DNA from 3 places in the Rhodopseudomonas sp. WA056 genome. Region 1 is predicted to be linked to each of the others. Evidence: riboswitches for the same ligand, from Rfam matches in the RefSeq annotation. Region 1 holds a riboswitch; each other region holds the start of a gene.

What was found. Region 1 has a riboswitch for cobalamin ahead of DU475_RS05550 (TonB-dependent receptor). Riboswitches for the same ligand answer to the same signal wherever they lie in the genome.
Region 2: linked by a shared signal. The riboswitch ahead of DU475_RS13025 (cysteine-rich small domain-containing protein) and the one ahead of DU475_RS05550 (TonB-dependent receptor) in region 1 are both predicted to bind cobalamin.
Region 3: linked by a shared signal. The riboswitch ahead of DU475_RS08315 (ABC transporter substrate-binding protein) and the one ahead of DU475_RS05550 (TonB-dependent receptor) in region 1 are both predicted to bind cobalamin.

Annotation. Positions count from the first base shown of each region.
Region 1 covers NZ_QPFS01000016.1:20,741-25,917, forward strand. The annotation lists gene DU475_RS05540 (flavin monoamine oxidase family protein) at 1-529, opposite strand, end outside; gene typA (translational GTPase TypA) at 636-2,459, opposite strand; cobalamin riboswitch at 2,886-3,082, shown strand; gene DU475_RS05550 (TonB-dependent receptor) at 3,192-5,177, shown strand, end outside.
Region 2 covers NZ_QPFS01000057.1:20,156-25,332, forward strand. The annotation lists gene DU475_RS13010 (Crp/Fnr family transcriptional regulator) at 1-122, shown strand, start outside; gene DU475_RS13015 (Crp/Fnr family transcriptional regulator) at 177-908, opposite strand; gene DU475_RS13020 (histidine phosphatase family protein) at 1,084-1,653, shown strand; cobalamin riboswitch at 1,707-1,906, shown strand; gene DU475_RS13025 (cysteine-rich small domain-containing protein) at 2,098-2,433, shown strand; gene DU475_RS13030 (acyl-CoA dehydrogenase family protein) at 2,499-3,644, opposite strand; gene DU475_RS13035 (MarR family winged helix-turn-helix transcriptional regulator) at 3,809-4,252, opposite strand; gene DU475_RS13040 (substrate-binding domain-containing protein) at 4,411-5,177, shown strand, end outside.
Region 3 covers NZ_QPFS01000029.1:1,238-6,414, reverse strand. The annotation lists gene DU475_RS08330 (DUF2249 domain-containing protein) at 25-315, shown strand; gene DU475_RS08325 (hypothetical protein) at 312-1,592, shown strand; gene DU475_RS08320 (hemerythrin domain-containing protein) at 1,609-2,118, shown strand; cobalamin riboswitch at 2,243-2,445, shown strand; gene DU475_RS08315 (ABC transporter substrate-binding protein) at 2,478-3,431, shown strand; gene cobA (uroporphyrinogen-III C-methyltransferase) at 3,470-4,219, opposite strand; gene DU475_RS08305 (cobyrinic acid a,c-diamide synthase CobB) at 4,219-5,177, opposite strand, start outside.

The DNA of each region.
Region 1 (5,177 bases):
GCCAGTTGATTCCGGTGTCGCGATAGGATTCGAGATCGTGCACCGAGATCCGATCGAGCTCGGCGCCGTTGACGTAGGTCGACACCGCATCGATCATCGGATTCCAGCGGTTGCCCGGCTCCAGCAAGGTGGCGGCAGCGACGTCGGTCTTGTGTTTCGCCGCGCGCCAGACCCGTTCGTAGAACGCATCGAGCGCCTTGCCGAAGGCGGCGCGGTCGCGCTTCGGAAACACATCGCCGAAGCTCGCCTCGCTCCACGGCGGATGGGTCTTGTCGATGCCGATGCCGAGCAGGCCGGCGATGCCGACGAAGGAATTCTCGTCGGCCGAATGCAGCCAGCCGCAGCCGACGTCGAACGCGATCTCCGGCGTCACCATCCGGGTCCAGGCCCGGCCGCCGATCCGGTCCCGCGCTTCGAGCACGAGCACCGAGACACCCGCCCCCTCCAGCGCCCGCGCCGCGCCGAGGCCGGCCGCACCGGCGCCGATGATCGCGATGTCGACCGAGGACGGAAAGCTGGATGACGGCATGCGCGATCCTACCACGGGTCTGACGGCGGTTCGATCTCAGGGCCCCTGAAACGACGATGCCCGGCACGAAGGCCGGGCATCGGAAATCAGAGAATGAGGCAGACGATCAGGCGACCGCCTGCTTGCTCTTTTCGGCGCGCTTGCGCTCGTTGGGATCGAGCAGGCGCTTGCGCAGCCGGATCGACTTCGGGGTGATCTCGACCAGCTCGTCGTCCTCGATATAGGCCAGCGCCTTTTCCAGCGTCATCCGGATCGGCGGCGTCAGGCGCACCGCTTCGTCCTTCGAGGTGGTGCGGATGTTGGTGAGCTGCTTGCCCTTGAGCACGTTGATCTCGAGATCGTTGTCGCGGGTGTGCTCGCCGACGATCATGCCCTTGTAGACCTTCCAGCCCGGCTCGATCATCATCGGGCCGCGATCTTCCAGCTTGAACATCGCGTAGGCGACCGCCTCGCCCTGATCGTTGGAGATCAGCACGCCGTTGCGGCGGCCCTGGATCTCGCCGCGATACGGCAGGTAGTCGTGGAACAGCCGGTTCATGATCGCGGTGCCCTTGGTGTCGGTCATCAGTTCGCCCTGGTAACCGATCAGGCCGCGGGTCGGCGCGTAGAACACCAGGCGCAGACGATTGCCGCCCGAGGGCCGCATCTCGATCATCTCGGCCTTGCGCTCGCTCATCTTCTGCACGACGACGCCGGAGAACTCCTCGTCGACGTCGATGACGACTTCCTCGACCGGCTCGAGGAGCTGGCCGTTCTCGTCGCGGGTCAGCACCACGCGCGGACGCGACACGCTGAGTTCGAAGCCTTCACGGCGCATGTTCTCGATCAGGATCGCGAGCTGCAATTCGCCGCGGCCCGACACTTCCATCGCGTCCTTGTCGGCGGATTCGACGACGCGCAGCGCGACGTTGCCCTCGGCCTCGCGGAGCAGGCGGTCGCGGATCAGGCGGCTGGTGACCTTGTCGCCTTCGGTGCCGGCGAGCGGCGAGTTGTTGACGATGAACGACATCGACACGGTCGGCGGATCGATCGCCTGGGCCTGGATCGGGGTATCGACCGCCGGATCGCAGAAGGTGTCGGCGACGGTACCCTTGGTCAGGCCGGCGATCGCCACGATGTCACCGGCTTCGGCGATATCGAGCGGCACGCGCTCGAGGCCGCGAAACGCCAGGATCTTGCTGATGCGGCCCTGCTCGACCAGCTTGCCGTCGCGCGACAGCACCTTGACGGCCTGGTTCGGCTTCACCGTGCCCGACGCGATGCGGCCGGTGATGATGCGGCCGAGATAGGGGTTGGCTTCCAGGATGGTGCCGAGCAGCCGGAACGGGCCTTCCTCGACCACCGGGGCGTGGACATGCTTGAGCACCAGCTCGAACAGCGGCTTCATGCCTTCCGAGTGGTCGCCGTCCGGCTTGTCGGACATCCAGCCGTTCTTGCCGGAGCCGTACAGGATCGGGAAGTCGAGCTGTTCGTCGGTGGCGTCGAGCGCGGCGAACAGGTCGAACACCTCGTTGACCACTTCGGTGACGCGGGCGTCGGAGCGGTCGACCTTGTTGATCGCGACGATCGGCTTGAGGCCGAGCTTCAGCGCCTTGCCGACCACGAATTTGGTCTGCGGCATCGGGCCTTCGGCGGCGTCGACCAGCACGATCACGCCGTCGACCATCGACAGGATGCGCTCGACTTCGCCGCCGAAGTCGGCGTGTCCGGGCGTGTCGACGATGTTGATGTGAGTGTCGCCCCAGACCACCGAGGTGCACTTCGCCAGAATGGTGATGCCGCGCTCGCGTTCGAGATCGTTCGAATCCATCGCCCGTTCGACCTGGCGCTGGTTGTCGCGATAGGTACCGGACTGCTGCAGCAGCTTGTCGACCAGGGTGGTCTTGCCGTGGTCAACGTGGGCGATAATGGCGATATTACGGAGTGTCATGGCTCTCTGTCGGTCCTGCGGGCGTTGCCTGAATTCAGCGCGATACAGGCACACTGCGGAATGCGCCAAAGGACGCGCCGCAACCAGCCTGTGTCTGAAACGCGCCGGGCAATCGCAATCTGAAATCGCAACAAACAGGCCCGGTCGAACAGGACCGGGCACCAGCACGCGTTGCGACGCAATATACGCAGAAATCGCGAAATCACAATGACGGTTGCGGCCGCACAGACCGTCTTTGATGCGGGCGTGGTCGAGGACCAGCGCGTCGGCTGACTGACCAGCAGCCGGGAGGGCTTGACCCAGAATGGTAATGTTATAACGTTACCTTCATCGTCGCTCTGACAGGTAAATCCATAGTGCAGCCGCTAACCCTCGGATCGATTGGATTTTTCTCTCCCCGTTCGTTGACAGCGTTGCCCGATGTCTTCTACCGTGCCCAGCGACGGTTCCCGAAAGGGATCAATAGGGAACGCGGTGCGGGTCTTCGGGCCCTATTCCGCGGCTGCCCCCGCAACTGTAAGCGGCGAGCCATTCGCCACACGCCACTGGGGCTTTGGTCCTGGGAAGGCGGTGAATGGCGGCGACCCGCGAGCCAGGAGACCTGCCGTCAGTCGTGGTCACACGCGAACACATTGGGCGGGGTGTCCTGGTGCGTGTCGAACCGTAGCCCGCAAGAAGGCTGCGGCAGACCTGTTTCGCGGTGACGTGCCACGTTAGCCGCGAGCCAAGAAAATGACTCCCGCCGTTCTGCCTCTCGGGCGCAATCGTCGCCTGCTGTCGTCTGTCGCCCTCGTCCCTCTGCTCTGGCCGGTCGACGGTCTTGCGCAAACCGCCTCGGCCAATCCGCGCGGTCTCGACCCGATCGTGGTCGAGGGCCAGACCGTACGGCCGTCGAAGCCGCGGCAGGCGGCCAATGCCGGATCGTCGCGCCAGCGCCGCGCAGCGTCGCGTCCCGCCGCCGCCCCGGCCCCCGCGCCGGTCGAGACCGCGGCGAACCGCGCGGCGACTTCGCCCACCTTCAATCTCGGCACCCCGGCCTCGACCGGCAGCCGGCTCGGCCTGACGCCGCTGCAAACGCCGGCCAGCGTCGAGGTGATTCGCGCCGAAACCATCGCCGAGCGCGGCCAGCACAACGTCATCGATGCGGTGACGCAGAACGCCACCGGCTTCACCGCGAGCCCGGCCCCGGGCAATGGCGGCCTGTCCTTCGCCACCCGCGGCTTCACCGGCAACGGCACCGTGATGTCGCTGTACGACGGCACCCGGATGTATGTCGGCTCGGGCACCATGACGTTCCCGTTCGACACCTGGACGGCACAGCGCATCGAGGTGCTGCGCGGCCCGGCCTCGGTGATGTACGGCGAAGGCGCGATCGGCGGCGCGGTCAACGTGATCTCGAAGAAGCCGCTCGACGTGCAGCGCAACGAGGCCGAGATCTCGCTGGACACCAATCTGCTGCGGCGCCTCGCCGTCGACTCAGGCGGCCCGATCAATTCGAACGTGACCTATCGGCTGGCGGCGATCGGCAACATGTCGGACGGTTGGGTGGATCGTGACACAATGTCGAACGTCGCGGTGTCGGGCTCGGTGCGGGTGCAGGCCGCCGACAATCTCGCCTTCACACTGAGCGAAGATTATGCCGACCGCAGCCCGTCGCGTTATTTCGGCACGCCGCTGGTGAACGGCCGGATCGACGAGTCGCTGCGTTTCAAGAACTACAATGTCGGCGACTCCAGCATCCGCTATCGCGACAACTGGACCCAGTTCAAGACCGAGTGGGACGTCGCCGAAGGCGTCTCGGTCAAGAACGTCACCTATTATCTCAGCAGCCACCGCCACTGGAAGGACGTCGAGAGCTACGCCTACAGCCCGACCACCGGCAACATCAACCGCAGCTCCTATATCGAGATCTTCCACGACCAGGAGCAGGTCGGCAATCGCTTCGACACCACCTTCAAGGGCCACCTGTTCGGCCTCGCCAACCAGTTCGTCGCCGGCTTCGACGTCAACCGCATCACCTTCACCCACACCAACAACTCGCCTTATGCCGGCAATTCGTCGGTGAACCCCTACAGCTTCGATCCGGGCAACTTCCTGTGGGTCAGCTCGACCCGGCCGAGCTTCCACACCCAGACGACGCAATACGGTCTGTTCGCCGAGAACCGCCTCAGCCTGACCGATCAGCTCGCGGTGATCGGCGGCGTCCGCTCCGATCACCCGACGGTCGAGCGCACCGATTTCCTCACCCCGGCGAACAGCTTCGAGAAGACCTACTCGGCGCCGAGCTGGCGGGTCGGTGTGGTGTACAACCCGATTCCGGATCTGTCGCTGTACGGCCAGTATGCGACCGCGGTCGATCCCGTCACCAACCTGATCACCATGACCGGGGTAAACCGCGACTTCGCGCTGTCGACCGGCAAGCAAATCGAGGTCGGCATCAAGCAGCAGCTCGCCGGCGGCCGCGCCGAATGGACGCTGTCGGCGTATCAGATCGTCAAGAACAACCTGCTGGCGCGCGATCCGCAGAATCCCGCCAACACCAACCCGCTGCAGATCGGCCAGCAATCGTCGCGCGGCATCGAAGCCTCGGCTGGCCTCAAGGTCACCGACACGCTGCGGCTCGACGCCAACGTCGCGTGGCTGCGGGCCAAATACGACGACTTCACCCAGGTGGTCGGCGGCCAGGTGGTAAACTACGCCGGCAACGTTCCGGCCAAC
Region 2 (5,177 bases), on a different contig from region 1:
TCGTCGACGATCCCGACAAGCTGCGGCTGCGCGCCTGTCGCTGCAACGAGGCGGTGAAAGAGCATTTCGACATCGTGCTGCGTGGCGTCTATCCCGAGCCGGACGACGCCGCCGTCGCCTGAGTGAGCCCATGCCGTCGCCGGTGGTCGTGCACCCGGTGGTCGTGGGCCCGGTGATCAGCGCGGCGGCGCCCGCCTCAGATGCAGATATCCGGGATCGAATTCGCCGATCTTCGCCAGCCCCTGCCAGTTGCGGATGGTCAGAACGCCGTGACGGAAGTCCATCGTCTTGGATGCACGCAATGTCGCGATCGTCCGGTTCACGGTCGCGATCGCCATGCCCAGCGTGTCGCCGAGATGGGCGAGGCTGATCGGAAACCGCATCGAGTTTCCATCGGTCAGCTTCGAGGCTTCGGCGCGGTAGAACAGCTCGCAGAACAGATGTGCCATCCGGGCTCGCATCGTTCGCGCGCTGTTGTTGGTGATCGCTTCTCGGAAAATCGCGGCGTCCACCAGGGTCTCGCGCCAAATCGCGAAGCCGAGGCCGGGGCGGGCTTCGAACATCCGCAGGATCTCCCGGTGCGGAATGATCGCCATCGCCGCATGTCCGATCGCGCAGATCGAATGATCCATCCGCTCGAGGAAGATGCCTTGCGAGTCCGGCAGGTCACCGACCATGTGGAAGGATAAGAACTGTCGGCGGCCGTTTCGCTGCAAATGATACCGTCCGACTATCCCGTCGACGACCAGAGCCGCGCCTTTTGGCGTTTCGCCTTGCCGAATCAGATCCTCGCCGCTGTCCAGCTCTCGCAAGGCGAAGGTCAGGTTGCGAATTGCATTCACGTCGTCGGCCGACAGACGGGAGTGCTCGCGTAGTTTGTCGATGAGGACGCGATGGACATCCTTCATGGCTCGCCTTTCCGATTTAGATCATCTGATAGGGTGTGTTCGAACTTGGGGGCTTCAACTCCGCGAGGCGGAAGAGGTTGCAATCTTGGTGCCGGCCGGCACGTGTCGGTCCCCGCTTGCGCGCCGCGCGTCCGGCGTGCTCTGTCCGGCCGACGTGTTTTGCGAGGAGAATCCGATGAGCGATCTCTGCCGGCTCTGGCTGGTGCGGCATGCGCCGGTGGACGGGCCCAAGGGCGTGATCCACGCTCCGGACGCACCGGTCGACCTCCGCGACACCGCGGCACTCGGCGCGCTGCGCGAAAGGCTGCCGCGCGACGCCGCCGCGGTCGCCAGTCCGAGCCGGCGCACGCGCGACACCGCAGCGGCGCTCGGCATCGAGGCCCAGCTCGATCCGGACTTTCGCGAGCAGGATTTCGGCACATGGACCGGGCGCCGCCACGACGATCTGTCGCGTGAACTCGGCTCTGCCTATGACGCGTTCTGGCAGGATGCCGCTCGGCTGGCTCCGCCGGGGGGCGAGAGCTTCGTGGATCAGATCACGCGGGTTCGGCAGGGGCTTGAACGGTTGTCTGGTGACACCGTCCTAGTGGTCCATTCCGGCACGATCCGGGCCGTGTTGGCGATTGCGCTGGATAGCTCGCCGACCGCAGCGCTGAGTTTCGTGATCGATCCGCTGTCGCTGACGCGGATCGACCGGCTGGGCTCCGGCTGGCGGATCGACTACGTCAATCGCCCTGCCGGTTAGGCAGGACGTGCACGGCCCGAGCCTTTTCGCTTGCGCGCGCTTGTGTCGCGTGCTCTGGTTTCGATGTCTTCGGTGCCTCGCCTGCGAGGTGAAACTGGGAATACGGTGCGGTGTCCATCACCAAATCCGTAGCTGCCCCCGCAACTGTAAGCGGATCTGTCCGGATCAAGCGGCCACTGACGTCATCGGCGTCGGGAAGGCGATCCAGGCGACATCCGTGAGCCAGGAGACCGGCCGAAGACGGAAGCATTCAACCGATCGACGGCGGGTCGAGAGCGGAGCAGTGATGACCGGTTTCTCCTAGCAGGCAGGCCGCGCGCAGCGGCGATAGCAGCGTCACTCGACGCCTTGGGCCGCGTTGCGCTCACCACCCGTCCGATCAGAACCAGCCCAGCGCCGCCGCGACCAGCCGGCGGTCTCCTGCTGCGGCGCGAGGAAGCGGTCATGGAGCCGAAAGACACCACCACCAACGAGGCCTTCAAGGGCTTCACCAACGAGGCCTGCCCGTTCCTGCCGTGTCATCCCGGCGTCGAACGGGAGTTCAACTGCCTGTTCTGCTATTGCCCGCTCAGCGCGTATCAGTGCCCCGGGCCGTACAAGACGTTCGTCGATCGCAACGGGCTGACGCGCAAGGATTGCTCGGACTGCACCCTGCCGCACAACGGCTATCGCCGGTCGTGGAATTTCATCCAGCGCTGGCTGGAGCGGCCGGTGCCTTGGGACGGCCAGCCGCAGGATGCTCGCCGGCTCAAGCGCGAGGTCTCGGACAGCGGCGAATGAACGCCGCCACCAGCGCCGCCGTTACTCCGTGAGCGGAACAGCATCGGAGGCGCTGGCAAGCCGCGTTACAGCGAGCGCGCGATCAGCAGCTTCATCACCTCGTTGGTGCCGCCGTAGATCTTCTGGATGCGGGAGTCGATGAACATCCGGCCGATCGGATATTCCTGCATGTAGCCGTAGCCGCCGTGCAGTTGCAGGCATTCGTCGACGGTCTCGACCTGCTTCTGCGTCGTCCACCATTTCGCCATCGAGGCGGTGACGGCGTCGAGATTGCCGGCGATGAGCTGCACCAGACAGAAATCGACGAACACCCGAGCGATGAACGCCTCGGTCTTGCGTTCGGCGAGCGTGAAGGCGGTGTTCTGGAATTCGATGACCGGCTGACCGAACGCCTTGCGGTCCTTGGTGTACTCCGAGGTCAGCGCTACGGCGCGCTCCATCGCCGCCACCGCGCCGATCGCGATGATCAGCCGCTCCTGCGGCAGTTGCTGCATCAGTTGCACGAAGCCCTTACCTTCTTCGCCGCCGAGCAGATTCTCCTTCGGCGTCCGGGCGTTCTCGAAGAACAGCTCGGAGGTGTCGGAGGCGTGCAGGCCGATCTTGTCGAGGTTGCGGCCGCGCTTGAAGCCGGGGTTGTCCTTGGTCTCCAGCACGATCAGCGACAGCCCCTTGGCGCCGGCGCCGCCGGTGCGGGCGACGACGATGATCAGGTCGCAGTTCTGGCCGTTGGTGATGAAGGTCTTCTGGCCGTTGATGACGTAGTCGTCGCCGTCGAGCTTGGCGGTGGTTCGCACGCTCTGCAGGTCGGAGCCGGTGCCGGGTTCGGTCATGGCGATCGCGCCGATCAGCTCGCCGCGCGCCATGCCGGGCAGCCAGCGCCGCTTCTGCTCTTCCGACCCGTAGTTGAGGATGTAGTGCGCGACGATCCCGCTCGACACGGTGACGCCGCTCAGCGCGTCGGGGACGATCGTCTCCATGTCCTCATAGACCGCAGCGTCATAAGCGAAGCTGGCGCCGAGCCCGCCGTATTCTTCCGGAACGCTGGGCAGCAGTGCGCCCATCTCGCCGAGCTTCAACCAGGCCGAGCGATCGACCATTTTCTGCTTGCGCCACTTGTCGCCGTGCGGAGCGAGATCCTTGGCGAGGAATTTACGAAACTGGTCGCGGAACGTGTCCAGCTCTTCGGTCATCCAGGGCGATCGGTATTGCATGTTTCCTCACTCGAATGGGCGGCCGCTTGGCACGGCGCATCGCCCGCTGATCTAGGCCAGTTCGGCGGTACAGGATAGATGTTGCGATCGCCGCATCTTGCGGCGTGTCGCTGCGAAGGGATGCGGCGTTCGCAGCCGCAGCACGCGCGATGCGGGAGGAGCGCTCAGGTCGCGCTGTCGATCAGGCTTTCCAGCAGACGCTTCAGTTCCGCAGTGGCCTTGTCGCCGTAGTTTTCGGCGATATGCGCCTCCTGGCTCAGCGCAAGTGCATTGAGCCGCTGGGTCAGCGCCTTGCCGCGATCGGAGATGTGCATCAGCACCTTGCGGCGGTCCTCCGGATCCTGGACGCGGTACACCAGCGAATCCGACACCATCCGGTCGATCATCTTGGTCAGGGTCGGATGATTGAGCAGCACCGCCTCGGCGAGTTCGCCCATCGAATGGCCCTTGCCGTCGGACAGCACCTTGAGGATGCGCCACTGCTCCACCGGCACGCCTTCGCCGCGCAGCCGCGCTTCGAGCTGGCGGTTGATCTCACGATTGGCCTGCGCCAGCAGATAGGCGAGGTGTTCGGTGATCGGCGGATTGCGGGTGGGCGATTTGGCCACGATGAGACTTTATCGTTCCGTTTGAGTGAATCGGATGCGCAGTTTGCTGCATCTATATGCACAGAAATCCTTGAAGATTCAATATTTTCGAATAGCATTGATCATCGGGCCCGGGGAGGGGACTTCGGCGGGATCACCCGCACCAGGCAGGAGAGGGCGTGCTTTCGGCTGTCGATCTCGGACATCGTAGCTTCTATGGAGGGCCGCCGCTCGGCTTGCTGGAGCGCGGCGCACTTCCCGACGCGCATTGGGTGGAAGGGCCGGGAGACGGCGGCGGCGCGGCGGCGCGCCGCGCCCGCAACAAGCTCCGCGTCGCGAATTTCGTCACCTTCCAGGGCTCGCCGGGACTGTGGGGCCCGGCCTCGACCAACGCGGCGCTGCTGGCGGCCGCGGAGATCAACAAGCGCGGCGGCATCCTCGGCCGCGAGATCGAACTGGTGTTCAGCGACGCCGGCGGTCCGATCGAGGACGTCGCCCGCCGGGTGGCGCAGGCGGTAGATTACGACGACGTCGACATCGTGATGGGCTCGCACATCAGCGCGGTGCGGGTCGCGCTGCGCAACGCCATCCGCGGCCGGGTGCCGTACATCTACACGCCGGTCTATGAAGGCGGTGAACGCACCCCCGGGGTGATGGCGATCGGCGAGACGCCGCGCTGGCAGAGCCGCCCGGCGATCGACTGGCTGGCGAGGGAGAAGAAGGCGCAGCGCTGGTATCTGATCGGCAGCGACTACGTCTGGCCGTGGCTGTCGCATCGCGCGGTGAAGACATACATCAAGGACGCCGGCGGCCAGGTGGTCGGCGAGGAGTTCGTGCCGCTCGGCGAGGACGATCACGAGCGGCATCTCGACCGCATCCGCGCCGCGAAACCCGATGCGGTGCTGATCTCGCTGATCGGCAACGACAGCGTGACGTTCAATCGCTC
Region 3 (5,177 bases), on a different contig from region 1:
GGCTGAGCCATGGAGTGAGCCGCGATGAGCCGCAGCAACGCACGAACCGAACGAGGACGCCGCTGGTACGTCGGCGACCGGCTGCATGTCGACGTCCGCGGCCTGCCGTGTCCCGAGCCCTTGGTGGCGGTGCTTCGCCTGATCGACGGCGGCGAGGCGGGGGACGGATTGACGGCGCTCGTCAGTCAGGAGCCGCTGCTGTTGTATCCGGAGCTCGACGCGCGGGGCTGGCGCCATCGCATGGTGACGCCGGCCGCTGACATGCCGCTGCGGGACGGCGAGGTGCTGCTTGAGATCCAGCGAGGCCCCGTATGATCGCTGCCAGCGGATTTCTCGCGACGGCCAAGAGCCGGCTGCTGCCCGCTTCGGTTCCGTTCCGGTTCTTCGTCGCCGCCGCGGTGTGTCACGTTCTGCTTTGGGGCGCGGTGTTGTTGGCAGCGGACGACTTTCCGCGGTTTCGCGGCGGGGCCGGTCCGTCGCTGGCCGCGGTGCATCTGTTGACGCTCGGCGTGTTGACATTCACCGCGGTCGGCGCTGCGGTGCAGCTTCTCCCGGTGGCGACGACGCGGCCGTTGGCGGCGGTGTGGCCGATCCGGTTGGCATCCTGGCTGCTGATCCCGGGCGCGGTGGTGCTGATCGCCGGGATGGCGGCTGCTGATAGCATCTGGATGATCGGCGGTGCTGCGGCGACGACGCTGGGACTGCTGCTGTTCGCCGTGCTGCTGGCCGACAATCTGCGGCGCGCCGGAAGTATGCCGGTGGTACGCGCCTATGGCTGGGCGGCACTCGCCTCGCTGATCGCGCTCGTGGCGCTGGGCCTCGCACTGTCGCTTGACCATCGCTTCGGGGTTTTCGTTGATCACGCCGCGGCGGCGCGCGCCCATATGATCCTCGGTGGATTCGGTTTCATGGGAATGCTGGCGCTCGGTTTCAGCCACGTGCTGATCCCGATGTTCGCGCTGTCGAACGCGCCGGATCAGCGGACGGCATGGTTCGGCTTCGGCGCCGCCACCGCCACCGTGGCGCTCGGCACGATCGGTGCGCTTGACGATGTCGTCGCACTGCAGATTGCGGCCTGCGTGGTCGGCGCGGTCGCGGTCGGCCTGCATCTCGGGTTGATGCGCGTCGCGCTGGCGAGCGGCATGCGCAAGCGCCTCGGCCTGTCGTTTGTGCTGATCCGTTTCTCCTGGGTCATGCTGGCGCTGACGCCGCTTGCAGCGCTTGCTGCGCTACAGGGCTGGGCCGGCCTCGGCGGGCCGACGCTGTTCGGGCTGGTGGCGCTCGGCGGCTGGCTGATGACGTTCCTGCTCGGCGTGCTGCAGCGGATCGTGCCGTTTCTGGCCTCGATGCATGTCAGCCGCGCCAGCGGCGGACCGCCGCTGCTGACAGACCTCGGCGTCGCTGCCCCGCTCAAGGCGCATGCGGTCTGCCATCTGATCGCGATCGCCGTGCTGGCGTTGGCGATCGTGCTCGACATTCCGCAGCTCGCTGCCGGTGCTGCGGTGGTTGGCGCCGCCGGGGCGCTCGCCTTCGCCGCCTACATCGCCAGCATTCTGCCGTCGCTCACTTCGGGCCGCACCCGCAACTGTTAGTTTCAAGGAGCCTGCCATGTTTGCCAACCGCATCAGCCAGACCCTGCACGACGAGCATCGCGCCACCATCGCGCTGATGGAGCGGCTCGAGGCGGCGATCTCGCGTCGTCAGCCGATCAGCGTGGCCGATCCCGCCGGCGCGCGGCTGCTCGCCGATCTCTCTGCGGCGATCGAAGCAGATACGTTGCGGCATTTCGACTTCGAAGAGACGCAGTTGTTCACGATGTTCGATTCGGTCGGCGATCAACTGATAGGCGACCATCTCACCGAGGAGCACAATTTCATGCGGCCGCTCGGCGAAAAGCTGATTGCGCAGGCCCGGCGTGCGCAGGCAAACGGCTTCGACGCCGATAGCTGGCGCGAGTTCAGCCGCGCCGGCGCCGAGCTGGTGCAACGCATGGTCGTGCACGTCCAGAAGGAAGAGATGGCACTGCTGCCACTGCTCGATCAGACCATGGACGATGCCACGGAGGCACGCCTGTACGACGCCTATGTCAGGGCGTCCCAGGGCGCGGAAGCGTCATGAACAGGGGGCAGGCTGCGACCCTCGCTTTGCTGTCGGGCGGCCAGACGGTGCCACCGGCAGTGGCCCGCCCCGGCGGGCGACCATTCGGCGGATCGTCTGCCTTGTGCGGCCCGGGGCGGCGTGCTTAACCGAAACCAGTACCGGTGCCCCTCGCACGAGGGGTGAAACGGGAATGCGGTGCGGGGTGTCGTTGCCCCAATGCCGTGGCTGCCCTCGCAACTGTGGGCGGATCGGAGCGTCCTCGAATGCCACTGGCCGGCTTGGCCGGGAAGGCGGACGCGCCGGATATCCGCGAGCCAGGAGACCGGCCGGTACAGGTGTGCAACTCGTTCGGCGATGGGCCGGCGGAGGATGTCGTCTTGACCAGAACAACTGCGCGGCATCGCGGCGCTTGTGCGCCCGTCGTTTCGGGCGAGCAACGGTTGACCCCTTGGCTACGCCATCTGGCGCTGCCGGTCATCGGACTGATCAGCCTCGGTGTGATCGGCCTGCTGTCATCGCCGGTGTTCGCCGCACCGAAGCGGATCGCCTCGATCAATATGTGCACCGATCAGTTGCTAATCGCCTTGGCCGATCCGGAGCAGATCATGGGCCTTGGGCCCTATGCGCGTGACCCGCGGCTGTCCTGGCTCGCGAACGAGGCAAAGCGGTTTCCGTCGCTGTCCGGCGAGGCGGAGGATCTGTTGATGCTGGCGCCCGACGTGGTGCTGGCCGGCCGCTACGGCAAGCGCGCCACCCGCGAGCTGCTGCGCGCGCAGCACATCCCGCTCGAGGAGTTTGACGTGCCGCGGACGATCGACGAGGTCAAGGCGCAGATCGTTCGGGCCGGCGAGCTCGTCGGCCATCCGCAGCGAGCGGACGCGATGATCGCTGCGATCGACCGGGCAACCGAGCGCGCGCGGCAAACGGCGTCACGCTGGCAGGGCCGGGTGCTGGCGCTGTCGCGGCGCGGCTGGGTGACCGGCGGCGACAGTCTGCTCAGCTCGTTGCTGCACACGGTGGGGCTGTCGAATGCCGCCTCGGATCTTGGCCTCAGCTATGGCGGCTTCGCGTCGCTTGAAGCCATCGTCGCTGCGCGGCCGGATCTGTTGCTGGTGTCGGAGCAGCAGCCGCAGGCTGAGGATCAGGGCAAGGCTTTGCTGCTGCATCCGGCGATTCAGCAGGCCTATCCGCAAACCCGGCGGATCGTTGTCCCCGATCAGCTCACGGTCTGCGGCGGTCCGATGCTGCCGGCCGCGCTCGATCGGCTGTCGGATGCGATCGAGCAGATCAGCCGGAGGCACGGCGTTGCTTCGGCCGCGGCACACGATTGAACGAAGCTTGGTGACAGCTCGGTCCGGCGCGCCGGTTCTCAGCCTTCTTCCAGCGCGGCGCCGTACAGGATCATGCAGGGGCCGGCCGGCCGGTCGGCGGTGAGGCGAGCGGCAATCTCGCTGACGGTGCCGCGCTCGACATTTGTGGTGCCAGAGCCGAGGCTCTCGACCATCACGGCAGGTGTCGTAGCGCTCAGGCCGCGGGCGATCAGTTGCGCCGCGAGGGCCGGGAAGGTGGCCTTGCCCATATAGACGCAGGTTGTGGCCGTCGCGTCCGCCAGGGCCGCGAGGTCGAGATCGCGCGGCAGGCGGCCGTCGACATCGTGGCCGGTGACGAATTGCACCCGGCGCGCGACGCCGCGCTTGGTCAGCGACGCGCCGATCGCGGCGGCGGCAGCGGTTGCGGTGGTGATGCCAGGCACGATCTCGACCGCGATGCCGGCCTCGCGCGCGGCGCGGAGCTCTTCGTCGGCGCGCGCGAACAGCGTCGGATCGCCGGCCTTCAGCCGCACCACATGCTTGCCACGCAGCGCGTAGCTGATCGCGAGCCGGCTGACTTCATCCTGGCGCGGTGAGGGATGACCTGCGCGCTTGCCGACCGCGACCATCTCGGCGTTAGGATCGAGATACGCCATGAAGTCTTCGCCGGCGAGGTCGTCGTACAGCACGACGTCGGCGGCCTGCAGCCGCTTGATCGCCCGCAGCGTCAGCAGGTCGGCATCGCCCGGGCCGGCGCCGACCAGCGTGATGCGGCCGTTGGCGGCGGCGCTTTCGATTGACTTGAACATCAGGCGATCGCCTCCTCGGCGACAGCGATCAGCTGGACGCAGGTGCCGGGGACGGGTCCGCGGCGGCTGCCGGTCTCATCGGTGAGCTGTCCGGCGGGATCGCGGATCTCGGCGAGCGGCTCGTCCGCCACGGTGACGACGCGCGCGTAGTGATATTCGTGGCCGCGCAGCACGCTGCCGGCGGCGTACCCGGCGGCGGCGGTATGCAAGGTTGCGCGGCGGTAGCCGAGATGCAGCTTGCGGGTGGCGAAGTCGGTTTCGAGGCCGAGTAGTCCCGCCATCGCATGGCGCGTGCCGTCGGCATCGATCAGGCCGGCACCCAGCGTCATGTAGCCGCCGCACTCGCCGTGCACCGGGCGGGTTTCCGCGAATGCGGTGAGCACCGTCTTGAATCGCGTCGCTGCCGCGAGGCGTCCTGCGTGCAGTTCGGGATAACCGCCAGGCAGCCACGCGGCATCGCAGGACGGATCTGGGCCTTCGTCGTTCAGCGGCGAGAACGGCACGATCTCGGCGCCGGCCGCGCGCCAGCCGGCGGTGAGGTGCGGATAGATGAAGGAGAATGCATCGTCGTGCGCCAGCGCGATGCGCTGACCCGGCGGCGGCAGTGGCCGGATCGACGATGCGATCGGGCGCGCCGGTTGCGCGGAGCCGATCACCGCGTCGAGATCGATGCTGCGCACGGCGCTGTCGGCGAGTTGCTGCAGGCGGGTGTCGAGCCTCGCGGTCTCGCGTGCCTGCACCAAACCGAGATGGCGGTTCTTCAGCGTGAGATCGCGCTGCCGCTCAAAGCTGCCCAGCACCGGAATGTCGTGCGCGGCGAAACCGTCGCGGACCAGCGCTTCATGGCGCGGGCTGGCGACGTTGTTGAGGATGACGCCGGCGATGCGCACATCGCTGCGATAGCGGGCGAAGCCGAGCGCCAGCGCGGCGGCCGATTGCGCCTGGCCTGCGACGTCGA